DNA from 3 places in the Paenibacillus sp. F024 genome. Region 3 is predicted to be linked to each of the others. Evidence: riboswitches for the same ligand, from Rfam matches in the RefSeq annotation. Region 3 holds a riboswitch; each other region holds the start of a gene.
The links. Region 3 has a riboswitch for cyclic di-GMP ahead of ACZYR9_RS12350 (stalk domain-containing protein). Riboswitches for the same ligand answer to the same signal wherever they lie in the genome.
Positions count from the first base shown of each region.

Region 1 (5,245 bases), on a different contig from region 3:
ACCAAGATAATGGCAGATAATACCAGTGATACGATGAACCCGATTCGGATAAATAAATAGGTCGTTCTTCTAGCCAGATGATAATGCCCTTGGATAATATAAAAGAACCCGCGTCTGGCGATCGCCTGAGTAAAGCCTCCTACCGTCATAAAGCTCAGGATCGTGCCTATGGCAATGCTTGTAGCCAATTCAACCGATAAGTTCTCGAAGGACCAAAGCGAAAATTTCAAGGTCAGCATGGACAACACCGAGATGGCCATCGGCAGAGCGAAGATGACGCCTCTGAGAAAAGCGCGCAGCAGTTCTACGACGGTAACCAGCACCGGGTTTTTTTCGATTTTGGAAAACGGGCTGTATACGATTTTGTCTTGTACGGCGTTCCACAGCTCCTCAGCCAATTCAAAGACATCGTTCATTCCGAATTCTTTTTTTGTTCTCTGGTCGGTCCAGCCCATGGATTCAAGCAAAGAGGCAATTTCGTACATGTCCTGCGGCTGCAAATTCCTCTTCAGAATCTCATTCATCAATATATTGAAGAGCTCCCTGTGTTCTTCTTGAACCAAAGGTTTGGTACGAAGCTTTACGATTTCACTCATGCTCCTGATCACCAAAGCCAGGTAAAATCATATGTACGATCAGATCCGCCATCCTGCCTTCCGCCTCCGCTTTAGCCACAGCCTCCGGTGTAATCATGCCGTTCTTACTGACAATAAGCTGTCCATTGCGGTCATAAAGATCTTCACCCGCCTTATTGCCGACAATATACTGGTTTTTGATCAGATCGATCTCCTCGTTTAATGGAGACACGGGGCTTCTTTTTTCCTGTGAGCCCTGCAGCTTCAGCGGTACAACCTTGCTCCCGCGACCTGTAGTATCCGCCGCTGCCGCAGCCAGAGGTTCGGCAATAAAAGGTTGGTTAAGCGACAAGGAGCCGTTCAGCTCAGAAGGAACGCCCGTCTCCATCCGGTGTTCCTTAAGCTCCAAGCTTGGAGCAGCCTCATCCTCCACAGGTCCCCCCGATTGAGGACGATCATCGAGGTCACCCATGTACTCGTTAATGTCATCCCAAAAGCCGCTTAATGGTTCCGGCTGCCGCTCGGGTTCCTCAGGTTGAAGCATGAACTGGGTAACCGGAGCCGGAGCTTGAAGAATCTCTTCTGCGCTTTCAGCCGTCTGCGGACTCCCCGCCTCCATATCCATGTCCGTCGGCATGCCGTCACCAAGCTGCAGGGCAACCCTCTCAAGCTCATCCAGCATCGCCTGCAGCATGCTTTGAACCATCTGCAGCTCTTCATCGATTTGGCTTGCTCTTTCCTCCTTCTCCGCCTTCCTTGCAGTAAATTCGGCCCGGACACGTTCGAGCTCAGCTTCCTTTTGTTGACTTAACAACACGACGGCATCTTTCGTCTTCTTAAGGATCAGATCTTTATAAACATGTGTGGCTGCAGGCGGTTTAACTTGATGCTTTTTAGCATTCCATTCCTTTTCCAGCTGAAGGTTTTCCTTCTTTAAGCTCTCGATTTGCTGTCTCAAGACAAAAAATTGGTTCCACAAACTTTTGACGTTATCCTTAGGGATACCCGGTCCTTGACCTGAAGCCACAAACTTCCCCCCCGTCTTAAGACTCCGACATTTTGCTTCGTGCGCTGTGAATGGTCTCAAGCAAGAGCTGCTTAAACCGCTGCAATTTCCGGGTTTTTTCCATAATTAAACGTTCAAGCTGCTCCTCTTCCTTCCGCAGCTCTTCGGTAATCTGGTAGATATGCTTGGTGTTTTCGAGGTGGGACATCATAATGAGAGATGAAATTTCTTCCTCCAAAACGGATGACACGGCATCATGCTCTCTTACGCCGGCAAGCTTTTGCTTCCACTGCTCATTTTCAGCGATCAGCTGTTTAAGCTCGTCCTCCGCGTCGGATATCAATTTCTTATATAACGTATCCACAATCCATTGACCTCCCAGGTCCAGCGATCGTTATGCGGTTTGCTTACCACCGTTCGTTTTCTTCATTGCACCCAGCTGCATCAGCAGCTTCATCCTCTCCAGCTCCATCCGCGCATGCTCATGATCTCCAAGCTTTTCATGACACGCCGCAATTTCCCCGATCAACACGGGGGTAAACACTGCCGCAGGCTGCATATTGACGGCTGAACGAAACTGGGCCGCCGCCTCTTTGTAATAACCCCGCGACATTAAAATATACGCTTGCTCTGCATGAAGCTTTTGAAGCTGCTCAAGAGATAATCCCGGGGCCGCAGCGGTGTTTTCGTGTGCATAAACAGACAGCTTGATATAGCTTTTCAAATGATTCTCCAGCACTTTATCCAGCGTCAGAAACCTCATCGCCCGTTCCCTTGCCCGTTCACCCAATGCGCTCCTCAACTCGGAATTGTTCAGCAGAAGGGTGATTTTATCGGCCAGCTCCTCGCTTTTTCCCGGGGTCACGACAAAGCCCGTATCTCCCAGAGCCTCCTTTATGCCTCCTACATCCGTGGCCACCACGGGTTTGGCCGTCATCATCCCCTCCACGACGGCATAAGGGAAGGCTTCCGTCACACTTGACAGGGCAATAACATCTGCGCTGTGATAAGCCGCCGTCATATCCTGAGTATGCCCGGCAAAAATGACCGTCTCCGTCAAATCGAGCTGATCCCGCAGAGCGATGCATTCCTCATAGTATTCCTGTACGGCTACGCTTCCGTGAATGACAAACCGGACATCCGGGATCTTCCTCTTGACTGCAGAGGCAGCGCGGATCAGTGTTAATATGTCCTTGTAGGGATCAATACGTGCCACTGTAACGACCGTCGGATGCTCATTTTTCGTCATCGGAGCCACGCTGAAAACATGTTCGTCCACACCGTTATAAATAACATTAATTTTGCTCGGCTCCACTCCGAGCCTGGACTCCCAACGCGTATTATATTCGCATACCGGAGAGACCTGATCGGCATAGGTGTAATTCAGACTCACGATCGAGGATACCAGCCGGATCAAAAACGTATTTAAAAAGGCGGATAACCCTCTTTTGGATAATGACAAATACTGCTCTCGCAGGTAAACTCCATGCTCGGTTAACAGCAATGGCGTTTTATGCTCCAGTTTTGCCAGCACGGCCGGGATACCGCAAAAGGCCGCAGCCGAGGAATGGGAAACATGAACTTTGGGAATGGGATTGTTCAAAATATTAAAAAAGCGGTAAATCCAGCCAAGACTTTGAATCAAGCCGTAAATATCGGGCTCCGGCAAATGAGTGCGCTGATCCTTGCAAGACGATAAGATGATCTCCTTATAAACGTCCCAAGTGATTTCGGACTTAAAGCTTTCCTTATATTCGTAATGGCCGAAATATTGATTCATTTCATAGAGGATTTGACCAAAACGGAGCGGATTTTTGTCCAAGCTGATAATCTCTTTAATCAAATCGGTGAATAGAGGAATAAACTTTTCTTTCACAACTTTGTGAACCGTTCTTTTTTTGGAAAGGTAAACCTGTGAGAATGGAATGTTCAAATGCTCGCAGGGCTCCTCAGTACCCCATAGGGGCATTTGGGTTACCTGCGTATTGGGAGGCTGCTTGAATTGAGGAGTAATGAACGGGTCAGCCACCACACTGAAAATGACGTAATCCACCATCTTCAGCTTTTGGACCAAAATATCGCACCAGGTGCTGACACCGCCTTGAAAATAGGGGTAAGTTCCTTCCGTTGAAAGCATGACTGTGAGCTTGTTATTCATTATGGACACCGTCCCATCGTAAAATCCTCACGAAGATCAAATGGCCGGTTGCACTAATAGCTCTGTCTGCTCCAAGTGCCCATATAAAGAGTAGACTTCAACGCTTCCATTCCTATTTAGTTAGGAGTCGTATGACGAACCAAGTCGAACCAAATTATTCCGATACAATATGTATCTCACGAATCATATTTTTTGTCAAGTCATCAATTCATCCAATGAATAGTTCAAAAGAACTGAACCTTAAGTCTCACTTTCTTCCGACTTCCTCATATGCAGAATAAGCTCCACGAGAAGGTTGGACTGCTCGGCTTTTTCAATCAACTCCATCGTAATCAGGTCGCCTTTTGCGATCAGCTGCTTGCCTTCCTGATCAATCAAATCTTTGCCCGTTCTTTTCCCTACGATATAGCTTTTCTTTAATCTGTCAGGCTCGGATAGCTCGTCCATATCCTCTTTTTGGATTCGCGGGTGGCCCTCCAATGCTTTCTCCACTTCATTTTGCAGCATGCCTAGCATCTGCTTTATGATAACAATCTCCTGCTGAACCATTGCGATTTTTTTCTCGCGCTCCCTTTTTTTTCGTTGGTAGCTTTCGTTTAAAGCCAGCATATCCGCTTCGTTCTGTCCTTGCAGCAAGAGCACCGAGGCTTTGGTTCTCTTTCGGAGCAAAGCGATATATTCTTTATCCGCTTCGGGAAGCGGAGGCCCATGCTTAAAAGAAACCAGCCTTGCAAGCAATTTACCGTGCCGCAGCCTCTCTTCTTCTATGAGCTGCAGAAGATCGGGATACGTTTCACACTCGTTTGAATCCATTGCCAGTCCCTCCTTTGGCACTGCTCTAATACTCAGCCATCGCTTTACGGATCAGGTTCAATGCCTCCTCCAAAACACTCTTCAGGCTTTCCAGCTTCTTATATTTTTCGAGCAGCAGCTGTTCGTGCAGCATGTCTTCTTCTCGCAATTGCTTCAGCAAGGCATATAACTTTTTCGCGCATTCATCTTGACATACCAGCAGCAAAGAGGCGGCCTCTTTTTCAGGAGCATTCTTCCGGTCGGATAGGCATTGCTCTTCGATCTGCCGGATCTCTTCCATTAACGTCCGATTACGCGCTTTCCAGTCTTCCAGCTCGGCTTTCAGTCTTGTCTGCTCCGATTCGATAGGACATCCCTCCGGTTTCGCGCACCTGAATTCCAGATTAAGAACTGCTACATATGTATGCCGCCCTATAACCAAAAAGACCGTCCCCGGGGGACGGCCTCAACAATCAAGAGATAGAATGATACCAGGGTTTACTGTGCCTGATAATGACCCGATGACTCCATCGTCTCCACCGGCATCCGGATATAAAAACAGAGCCTGCCCTCTTCCGACTGGGAGACGCGGATTTCTCCTCCGTGCAATTGGATAATTTCCCTGCAGACGGCCAGTCCGATGCCGCTCCCAACCTCAGGCGAGCCCTCCTTATAAAACCGTTCGAACATTCTCTCCAGCGTCTGTTCGTCAAG
Region 1 covers NZ_JBVASZ010000037.1:29,543-34,787, reverse strand. The annotation lists gene ACZYR9_RS23680 (hypothetical protein) at 1-596, opposite strand, end outside; gene ACZYR9_RS23675 (hypothetical protein) at 589-1,602, opposite strand; gene ACZYR9_RS23670 (hypothetical protein) at 1,619-1,945, opposite strand; gene pelF (GT4 family glycosyltransferase PelF) at 1,976-3,739, opposite strand; cyclic di-GMP riboswitch class II at 3,773-3,856, opposite strand; gene ACZYR9_RS23660 (hypothetical protein) at 3,980-4,552, opposite strand; gene ACZYR9_RS23655 (hypothetical protein) at 4,578-4,973, opposite strand; gene ACZYR9_RS23650 (sensor histidine kinase) at 5,030-5,245, opposite strand, start outside.
Region 1: it holds a riboswitch for cyclic di-GMP, as region 3 does, so the genes downstream of both, pelF (GT4 family glycosyltransferase PelF) here and ACZYR9_RS12350 (stalk domain-containing protein) in region 3, are expected to answer to the same signal.

Region 2 (5,245 bases), on a different contig from region 3:
TAATGGCCGTTGTTGTAATTTGTGTAAGCGGTACGGGAAGGCCAAAGAGGGAGGCAATGATGACCAGCGTACCCCCCGTTCCGGAAATAACTGTTCCTTGCAGCAAAGACATCCGGGTAATCTTTTTTCCATTTGTCTCCAGAACCCTTCCTCCGAGGAGAAGAGCTCCCGCCGCAACGAAAAGTCCTCCCCAGAACACCCCGTTTCCTACGCTCATCAAGCCTGCGCCTACGAGAGGGCCTACGGCATTTGCAACGTTATTCATGCCGGCTGAAAAAGCCTCGATAAATCCGGCGGCAAGCACAAGGAGCATAAGGCCCTTCTTCCACCAGCCGTCCCCTTCGCCTTTCCATCTGGCATCACGGCGCTCCAGCCCCCGAATGACATATCCCATGCCCCAGGCCAGGAGAAAGGCCACAATCGGAATAATGATCCAGAACGACACGATAACGAGTATGTTCTTAACATACAGCACCTCGTAGGCAACACCCACTCCCACGACCGAACCGACGGTGACCTCGCTCGTGGATAACGGGATTCCCATCAAGTTTGCGCTAAATAACGTGACGGTAGCTGCCAGCAAGATGATAATGACCAAATGTACATTCAGCAGATCCGATGGAATAATGCCCGAACCCAACGTTTTGACGACTTCACCTCCGCCGAGATAGGCACCGAGGAATACGCCGACAGCAACCAAACTAAGCGCGATATATTTCTTCTTGACCGCGCCGCTGCCGTAAGCTACGCCCATCGTCGCCGCCGCGCCGCTTGCCCCGATATTCATGGCAAAAAACAATGCAATCGCAATAGCCACTATAGTAATTGACAAAGAAATCCCACATTTCTCCCCGAATTTATATCCAACTATTTAGGTGTGTTTTATTGGTTATGTGCTCATTGTAGCTTAAGCTTGCATATCCGTCAATCCTATTTCACGGCAGCTTGGGATACAATTACAAAAACACCCCAAGCCACCGAAGTGGTTTGAGGTGTTTGGCTTTAGGGGCAATCGTTGTTAATCCTCGTCGTTGTCGTCATTGTCGCCTTCATTGTCGTTCTCAAACTCAGCTTTAACCTTTTTGCCGCTTGAAAATTCGATTTCCAGCTCGAATTTTTTTACATCACTTTCCTCTGCTTGGAGGTAAGTGAGCATGTTTTCTTGAATTTCACTTCGGTCCATCATGTCAGACAGCTTCGCTTGTTCGAAAAGCTCGTTTATCGCTTCGATGGCTTGATCTCCGGATACGTTCTCTTTATCCTTTTCCACTTCGGCTTCGACTTTTCCGTCATCGTCTTTATATTCGAGCTTTAATTTCTGCTTATCGGACAGCTCGACCTCCAGCTTCAGCTTTTCGATCCCGTAAGCATTCGCTTCTTTTTCCGGCCGCTGTCCCTTGTCTTCATTGCCTCTATTCTCTCTATTGTCTCTTTCTCTATTCTCTCTATTGTCTCTTTCTCTATTCTCTCTATTGTCTCTTTCTCTATTCTCTCTATTGTCTTTACGGGACTTCTCTTCTTTGTCGGACTTTTTCTCAGACTTCTCCTCTTCGTGTTCCCATTCTACTTCAACTTTACTGCCGTTAGCGAACTTAATTTCGATTTCCAGCTCTTTTACCTCGCTGGACTCGGTCTCCAACGCTGCTAATACTTGATTGACGATCTCTTCCTTCGTCATTTGAGGCGTAAGCCCAGCCTGCTTAAGGACATCATCTGCGGTTTGAACCGCTTCGTCACCCTTTTGCTTTTCCTTGCCTTTTTCACCTTTGGTTTTCTTTTCAACCTCGGCACGGATCTGGCCATCCTTATTCTTATACTTTAATTCGATCTCACTGCCGTTCTTAAACTCGATTTCCACATTAAACCCATTGATTCCAGCTGTCTTTTCATCGACCTTTTCTTTGTTGATGAAGCTTGCCTCCAACACAACGTCATTCTCAACAGTCAGAGACACCACATCACCTACAAGCAGCTGGGATGCCGGAATAAAACGCTGGTTGTACGCAACGGCCAGGTCCGGCGAAATGCTATAGGTGAACGAATCTTGATTAAAGGTTTGAACCGTTATCGACCCATACGTGCCGGAATAGACGCTGTCCGTCACATTACGGTCGAAATTCAAGGCCGTGATGGTTCCTTTGACGGTAATCGCTCCGGATTGCTCCAGCAAGTTGTCATTGGTTCTTACAAGCAGCGCAGCCATCTCCGCGCGTGTAACGTTATTATTGGGCTTGAACGTTTCATCCGGGTAACCGCTGACAATACCCTGCTGAACGGCTACGTTTACATATCCGACCGCTCCGGCAGGAACATCTCCGGCATCTTTGAAATCCGGCACGGCCGTCATTTGGCTGAGAGCCTCTTTTTGCAGCCCAAGAGCTTTTACCAGCAGGCCTGCTACCCAAACTCGGCTGGCCGGCGTACTCGGTTGAAGCTGGTCTTCCGCAGTATCAAAAAGTCCCTGTTCCAAAGCAACGATGATGTACCCTTTGGCCCAGCTGTAGTTATTGTCGATAACCGATGCGTCTTTAAAATGCAGCTTGCTGTCGCCCGGCTTCGCTTTAGCCTGCTCCTCCAATCCCATGAGCCGTACAGCCGTAACCACGGCTTCTACTCGACTGACAGGCTGATTAGGACGGAAGCTGCCGTCTTCATACCCGGACAATACATTTTTGGATTTCATCTTCCCAATCGATTCGGTTGCCCAAGCCGCTTGTTCCGAGTCATTAAAATCAAGGTCTAACGTGGTGCGGCCCGTATTGGATTCCGCCCCTTCGGATTGGGCAGCCAACCCCGGCCCCGCCAAACTGAATACCAGCAATAAAGTCATGAATACATGCATTGCATAACGAAACTTTCTCATCATACGCCTCCTTTTGAATAGAAACCTTTAAAAACACAAAAAAGCTTATCTTTTCCAGCGCAAAGATAAGCCTGTGTTTTAAGCTTCTCTTGGCAACTGGCTGGCATAGTTTAAAACCTTAGCCCCTTTAGCTTTGCGTCATCACCTTTCGATGATTTTGCCTTTATCAAGTTTTATTAACAATAAAGAAAGTATACAATTTCAGCGGAGCTGAACACTTTCTTTATCTCAAGAAAACCTGCCTATGAATCACGGTCGCTCATCCATGAATGGCTTCGTTAAAGGTTTTCTTATAAAAGCAGCTTCTAGCTAATTATATCAGAATTCCGTAATTTGACAACTAACGACATTTTTTCTGCAGCGCGCTGACTTAGCCCGTATGCAAAAAGCCGTCCCCGCAGGCCCGGCTTTGGCATACTATTTTTAACGCGAATGAAGTTACCGCTGCATTAACCTTGCCGCGCTTGATTTATCCAGTATCGGCTCACTTGCAGTTCCGTGTCACTGCGGCGGGTGACGGGCAGGTGGGACGGAACCGTAACCACTTCCAGATCATACATACCCCTCAGCTCCTCCGCCTTTGTTTTCATCATTTCTATTACGCCTATAATTTGCTTGTATAAACCAAGCAGCTTCTGGACAGTCATTGCGGCCTGATTCCCTTCGCTCAAGGGAATATGTTCCTTTGCCTCAATCGCCTGCCTCAGGCCGTCATTGAATTGCCGGCCTTCTATTATGCGTCCCGTAAGAGGATCTATGAAATGGATCCGGTCGTCCGCTACAATATAATCTACGTCACGCTGCATCAGTACCTTGGCTTGAAGGCTTACCAATAAATAATGATAGACTGTCGTATGGTCGAGCTCATACAGGCTATTGTCCTTCAAAGCCGCTTCGATTTTCTTAGCTTTCGATGGGGTAAACATCACTTGTTTGGATTGGCGGTCCACTTCATAATCGCTTACTTCCTGCATTCCCCGTACAAATTTCTCACAAACAGAGTACAGTTTAGGCGCTGCTTTCACTGGATCCGAGATCATGAGCGGGGTTCGCGCTTCATCAATCAATATACGGTCCATTTCATCCAAGACGGCATAGGCAAACCCTCTTTGAATCCGCTGTTCCGGATGCAGTATCCTCTGATCGCGCAAGCAGTCTAACCCAAACTCCGTATAGGTCCCGTAGGTAATATCCTGTTGGTAGGCCGCTTTCTTCGCTTGAGCCTTCAACCCGGCAAGATTTAGCCCTACGGATAAGCCAAGAAGTTGAAATACTTTACCCATTTGCTCGTGTTCGCGTTTCGCTAAATATTCATTCACCGTGTACATATGTACACCATGATCCTGTAAACCAAACCAATAGGCCGGGAGCAGATGAACGATCGTTTTTCCTTCTCCTATCATCATCTTGGGAATTTTCCCTTCGCATAATAACCAGCCTCCAATCAACTGAGCGTCATACATCGTGATCCCAAACACTCTTCTTACAGCTTCCTTCACTAAAGCAAATGCCAGAAAAAGAGAATCCTGACGATCCTCACCTTGACGTATTCTTCTCCGCAGTTCAATGCTTACTTTATTCAAATCACTATCATGTTTAATCCGTTGGACGTATTTGTCGATTTGGGGCAGGATCGTCTTCCGGATTTTCTTGATTTCTTGATCATCTCTTTGGGCTATCCATTCCTTAATCTTAGACAGCATGCATTCCTCTCCTCTCTTAATGAGGAATGTTGGAGTAATTGAATTCTTTCTCATAGGTAGTAAATACGAGAGCTAAATTCATTAACCGTCCGTTGCCCTCCAGATTGGATGCGTACTCCAAAAAGCTTTCGTGGACAAAAAACAGGGAGCCACCGTCCGGATGGAGGCGGCCCCCTGTTTTATCAAGCTTAAAAATACGGACTCAAAGCATTCTAATCCTTATTTGGCCTGAGCCAAATCCTGTATTCCCGTGTTCGCTTTGACTAATATTTCGTCATACTTCACATCATCCCGCTTCGCGGAAAGGAAGGTTCCCAGGAACGCTCCCAAAAAGCCGAGCGGAATGGAGATGATACCCGGATTCGTAAGTGAAATGAGCGGCGTACCGACGAAAATCGCTTTGCCTGCTACCGGGTCCCAAACGTTAGGACTGACCGCCACAAGAATGAGCGCGCTGAGTACGCCGACAATCATGCCCGTAACCGCTCCGGCGGTATTAAATCTTTTCCAGAATACGGTGAACAGGAGAACAGGCAGGTTGGCGCTGGCTGCGACGGCAAACGCCAAGGCAACAAGGAACGCAACATTCAGCTTCTGTGCAAACAAAGCAAGAATGATTGATATGACGGCTACACCGACGGAAGCCAGCTTCGCTGCCTTAATCTGCTCCTTCTCATTC
Region 2 covers NZ_JBVASZ010000016.1:96,496-101,740, reverse strand. The annotation lists gene cysP (sulfate permease) at 1-832, opposite strand, end outside; gene ACZYR9_RS17250 (S-layer homology domain-containing protein) at 1,019-2,863, opposite strand; cyclic di-GMP riboswitch class I at 2,952-3,035, opposite strand; gene ACZYR9_RS17245 (preprotein translocase subunit SecA) at 3,313-4,566, opposite strand; gene ACZYR9_RS17240 (solute symporter family protein) at 4,786-5,245, opposite strand, start outside.
Region 2: it holds a riboswitch for cyclic di-GMP, as region 3 does, so the genes downstream of both, ACZYR9_RS17250 (S-layer homology domain-containing protein) here and ACZYR9_RS12350 (stalk domain-containing protein) in region 3, are expected to answer to the same signal.

Region 3 (5,245 bases):
CGCCAAGAGTCTTCCATCCTCCCGGCGCAGCTTCGTGAGGATGAAAGCAGCCGCTTTCCTTGCCGCATCGGCATATTCCGGTTTATCCAGCGCCTTGGCCGCTTTGGCCAGGGCCATGATCATCAGACTGTTCCAGGAGGTCAGGATTTTGTCGTCTTTATGCGGATGGATACGCTGCTCACGGTAGGCAAAGAGCTTTTGGCGGGAAGCCTCCAGCCCCTCTTTTAGCTTTGATTCGTCGATTTGCTTCAATCGGGCCATCGTTTCCACCGCGGCATGAATCAGATTCGGAATGCTGTGCCCCTCGAAATTACCCTCCTCGGTAATATCATAGGCTTCACAGTAGAGCTCTCCCTCTTCCTCTCCGAGAACCTGCTTCACTTCTTGAGGAGACCAGACATAAAACTTGCCTTCCTCCCCTTCCGAATCCGCATCCTCCGCCGAATAGAACCCGCCTTCAGGATCGGTCATATCCCTGAGCACATAAGCAACAATTTGCTCCGCCACATCAGCATAGCGCCGATTACCCGTCGCCTGGTACGCCTCCACATACGTCATCGTCAGCAAAGCGTTATCGTACAGCATTTTTTCAAAATGCGGTACCAGCCACTTCTCGTCCGTGGAATACCGTGCGAAGCCATAGCCGATATGATCGTACATACCGCCGCGGAACATCGCATCCAGCGTCTTCTCCACCATATGTAAAGCTTTCTCATTGCCCGTCCGCTTCCAATACCGCAGCAAGAAAGATAAATTATGACTCGTCGGGAACTTCGGCGCATCCCCAAAGCCTCCGCTGCTTGCATCGAAATTGCGCTCATACATCTCAAACGCGCGATCCAGCAGCCCCTCCGATAATTCCCCTTCCAGGTTGCCGATCAGCCGTTTTTGCGTCTCCTCCACCACCTGATCGCCGATCTCGATAACCTTGTCCCGGTTCTCCTTCCACTTGCCGGCAATTTGCGGCAAAATGTTCATCAACCCGTGACGCCCGTATCTGCGGGCCTTAGGGAAATAGGTCCCGGCAAAAAACGGCTTCTTCTCCGGGGTCATAATGATCGTCAGCGGCCATCCCCCCTGTCCGGTCATCGCTTGACAAACGGACATGTACAGATTGTCCACATCGGGCCGTTCCTCCCGGTCCACCTTGATTGAAACAAATTCACGGTTCAATAGCTCGGCTACCTCTTCATCCTCGAATGATTCTCTTTCCATGACGTGACACCAATGACATGTACTATAGCCAATAGATAGGAAAATAGGTTTGTTTTCCCGTTTCGCTTTATCAAAAGCTTCTTCTGACCAAGGAAACCAATCTACCGGATTGTAAGCATGCTGCAGCAAATAAGGTGACTTTTCATTGGCTAATCTATTGGGTTTGTTGTTTGTTGTCATGGGGCACCACTTCCTTGATTTCAGGATGTTATTGACGATAGTTAGAGCTTAGCATACCTTGCAATAAAAAGAAAAAACCTTTGCTACAGTAGCAAAAGGTTTCGTCGTGAAGAAATAAAAAACATTTTTTTTGCATTTATCAAATAGATTAATATCCTACGTTTTTTTGCATTTAATCTTAAATAGTATTTTAACATTCCCATATACGCTTAGCATTTCTTGGTGAAATTAATCATACAACTCTTTTTTTAAAAATCTCACATAGTATTCCTTTTCTTCAACATGCTCTATTAATCGGTAATATTACTAGTGTAATACTCAATTATGTCTTTACGGCGGATGATTCCGATAAAGATTTGGTTTTCGTCTACGACGGGAACAAAGTTCTGGTCAGCAGCCAAATGAAGCATATCCTCAAGACGCGCTTTGACCGACACGCATTCATTATGAATACGACGTTTAATTTCATAAACTTTGACAATATCCAAGTTTCGAAAGCTTAATCCGGAAGTGTTCTTCATCTTCCAGAATAGATCCCCTTCACAGAGAGTTCCAACATATTTTCCCTCCCCATCAATAACAGGAATTGCCGTGTATTGATTTTTCTCTAATATCTCCAGGGCCTCCTGCATGTTAGCAGTTGAATGAATATAGGCTACTTTGTGCTTGGGCAAAAGAAAATCAGATATTTGCATCGCTCAAAACTCCCTTCTACCAAAACGTTAACATACGTTTCGCTTATTGTGACACACATTAAGATAAAGCTAACCTATATTGATAACGTTGGGCGGTTACGTTGCACCCTATAGGGCCTCAACTTTTGTTTACTTCATTTTTTATTGATGAGTCCAAGTTTATCATACCTGTCAAAAAGAAAAAACCTCCGTTGCAACAAGTAAGAATATGGAACAGACTATTGTTGTTTTTAATAATTAATAACATCCCGCAACATGCCCCTTATCCGATTGAACTTCATCGTGCTGCGTTATATACATTTTTTGTTATTAATGCTTCGCGCGAACATCCCATCAATGGCATGTACTCTAGCCGTTCGATAAAAAGATGGCTTCATTTCCAAATAAAAAAAGCGGCCCCCTCTATGCGGAGCCAAACTTTCCAAGTTAACCTCTATACATTTTTTAATAATAAATAGATCGTTACCAGTCTCCGATGCCTAAGTTCAGCTGCCAATTTACTCCAAATTTATCGATCACCATGCCATAGTATTTGCTCCAAAATGTTTCTTGCAGCTCCATGCCTACAGAACCGCCATCCTTCAATTGATTAAAGACAGATTCAATTTCATCCTTGTTGTTACTTACAAAGGCCAGGCTGATGTTGTTTCCAACCACAAAAGGCATCCCGGGAAAAACATCTGAAAACATAACGTTGCTTCCGCCAATGGTAAGCCGCGTGTGCATTATGAGGTGTTTCGCTTCTTCCGGTAGAGAAAATTCAGGGTTTGGCGCCATATCTCCAAAAGTCATAAATTTCGGTTTCTCTGTTCCAAACACTTCTGCATAAAACCCCACTGCTTCACGGCAGTTTCCATTAAAATTCAGATAAACATCAACCGACATGCTCAGCACTCCTTCATTCATTGTTATTATTTTATAGATTTTTTTATTTACATCTTATCATTTAGCTATACGTGAACGATATCTCAGGTTCCTCAGCCGACAAGACTCTACTGGCAGCATTATCTCCAACAATTAGAAATGTATTCCACTGATATTGATTTCTTTACCATCCAGATCTCCGGAAAAAGCATTACCACCACTTGATGATCTCCGATGACTAAGATCGGTATGTCGCGGATGAAATGAGAAGCCAAGTTTAGTGAAAAACTTAGATTTGATGATTTATATATTCTTACCTTTCATATTAACAAGAGTAATGAAGCATGGTTTCTTTTAGATTGCTTTATTTTAAAAAGCTGCGAAGCAAGGTTCCCCATACTATGGTCCTATGTCTTTAGATGTTTTTAAAAGTTTGGAATGATTGGAAATTCATAGTTGAGTAATACTTTATATTCATTTAAAATGAAAAAGTCAAAGGCAAAATTTTCCGAAAGGAAAATGACGCAAAGCCATGGGTCTAAGGTCCTTGTTACAGGATGATGATCGCCAGGTTGCCGTTTCGCTGCATCGTTTGATTTTATCCATGGGTACTGCGCGGCTATATTTGGCTTGCGCAGTTTTTTGCGTCTATGCCGACCAACTATCAGAAAGAGGGTGTTTTTCTGTTTCAATGGAAGGCGAAATCAATGATCGCTATGTTTCTCTGTTTGTGGTCTTGCTTTAGTTTGGTTTCCGTAACATCAGCGGAAAAACAGATTGACGTAGTGATCGACGGAAAGAAGCTGGAATTTACGGTTCCCCCATTCATCGAGTACGGGAATACGCTCGTCCCCTTCCGCCCCGCTTTTGAAGCGCTTGGATTAAGTATTGCATGGGAGGCGGAAAGACAGGTTGTTACAGGGAAGAAGGATGGCCTGGAGCTTGAGCTTCAAATTGGCAGCACGACGGCGAAGGTCAACGGCAAGCTGAAATCTCTCGCGGTCGCTCCACGATTGATCGATAATCAAACGTTCGTTCCGCTGCGTTTTGTTGGCGAAGCATCCGGCAGAGAGGTGAAATGGGACGCGGAATCACGTACTGTTTTCATCCGTCCGCTCGGGAGTAGCGATGTTTCACAGCTTACATACGAAGGCGATATGGTGGATGGCAAGCCAAACGGCCACGGAAAACGGTATGCGGATGGGACACTCATCTATGAAGGAATGTTCCAAAATAATCAAATGAACGGTCAAGGGAGGCTATATGACGGAGGGCAGCTCGTCTATGAAGGAGAATTTCATCAATCCCTTTTTGAAGGATACGGCAAAATGTATTATGCCAACGGTAGACTGATGTATGAAGGTCATTTTTCCGACGGATTCATGCATGGCCATGGCAAGCTCTATCGTGAGGACGGCACGTTATGGTATGACGCCCATTTTCAGTACGATAGCATTGAGGGTCCGGGAACCGTATATTTTCCCAAAGGTCATCGGTTGGAAGTCGGATTTATCGACGGAAACCCGCATGGCAAGGGGATTTATTATTACGGGGACGGAACCGTTCGTTTTATCGGCGAATATCGTAACGGTATGCGCAACGGCTTTGGTACGAATTATTACCCGAATGGCAACAAGATGCACGAAGGCGAGTTTGTGGACAGTCGGCTGGTTCGAGGGAAATCTTATTATGAAAGCGGGAAGCTTCGGTACGAAGGCGAATTCAGCAATATGCTGCCTCATGGAAAGGGTATTGAGTATAACGAGGACGGAACCGTATTTCATCAAGGCCTGTTTAAGCTCGGAGATCCGGTCAAACCGGAATAACAACAGCTGCAAGGGATGAACGTCCTTATTTCAATGGGAGGATACATATGATGATGACATGGATCAAAGCATTCGCCTCGCAATGTTTGCTGTCAGCCGTTTTCATTGGGGTCGGCGCAGTGTTTTTCGCTTCGTCTGCGGAAGCTGCGGAGCTTGCTTCTCCTCGGGATCCGTTTTTTTATGACCGTAACGATACGCCGTACCTTTTGGAAGGGGAGTTGGAGTTTCTTCCCGCCGCCGATCAATCGGACATTACGGATTACGCTATATATGTGTTGGATCACACGGACAACAAGATAAAGCTTCTCGGCAGCGTGAATGTGAAGCAGCAGGAAGAGTATATCGCGTATGCCAAAAGCATCGGTCTCAAGAGGGAACGCTATATGTTCCGCATAAAGGATTTGGAAATCGCAAAAAATGCCGAAAAGTTCGGGATTTACGCCAAAAATGCATTGGAGGAAAGCA
Region 3 covers NZ_JBVASZ010000010.1:64,051-69,295, reverse strand. The annotation lists gene ACZYR9_RS12365 (thioredoxin domain-containing protein) at 1-1,395, opposite strand, end outside; gene ACZYR9_RS12360 (CBS domain-containing protein) at 1,686-2,090, opposite strand; gene ACZYR9_RS12355 (VOC family protein) at 2,553-2,975, opposite strand; cyclic di-GMP riboswitch class I at 3,442-3,534, shown strand; gene ACZYR9_RS12350 (stalk domain-containing protein) at 3,662-4,780, shown strand; gene ACZYR9_RS12345 (S-layer homology domain-containing protein) at 4,828-5,245, shown strand, end outside.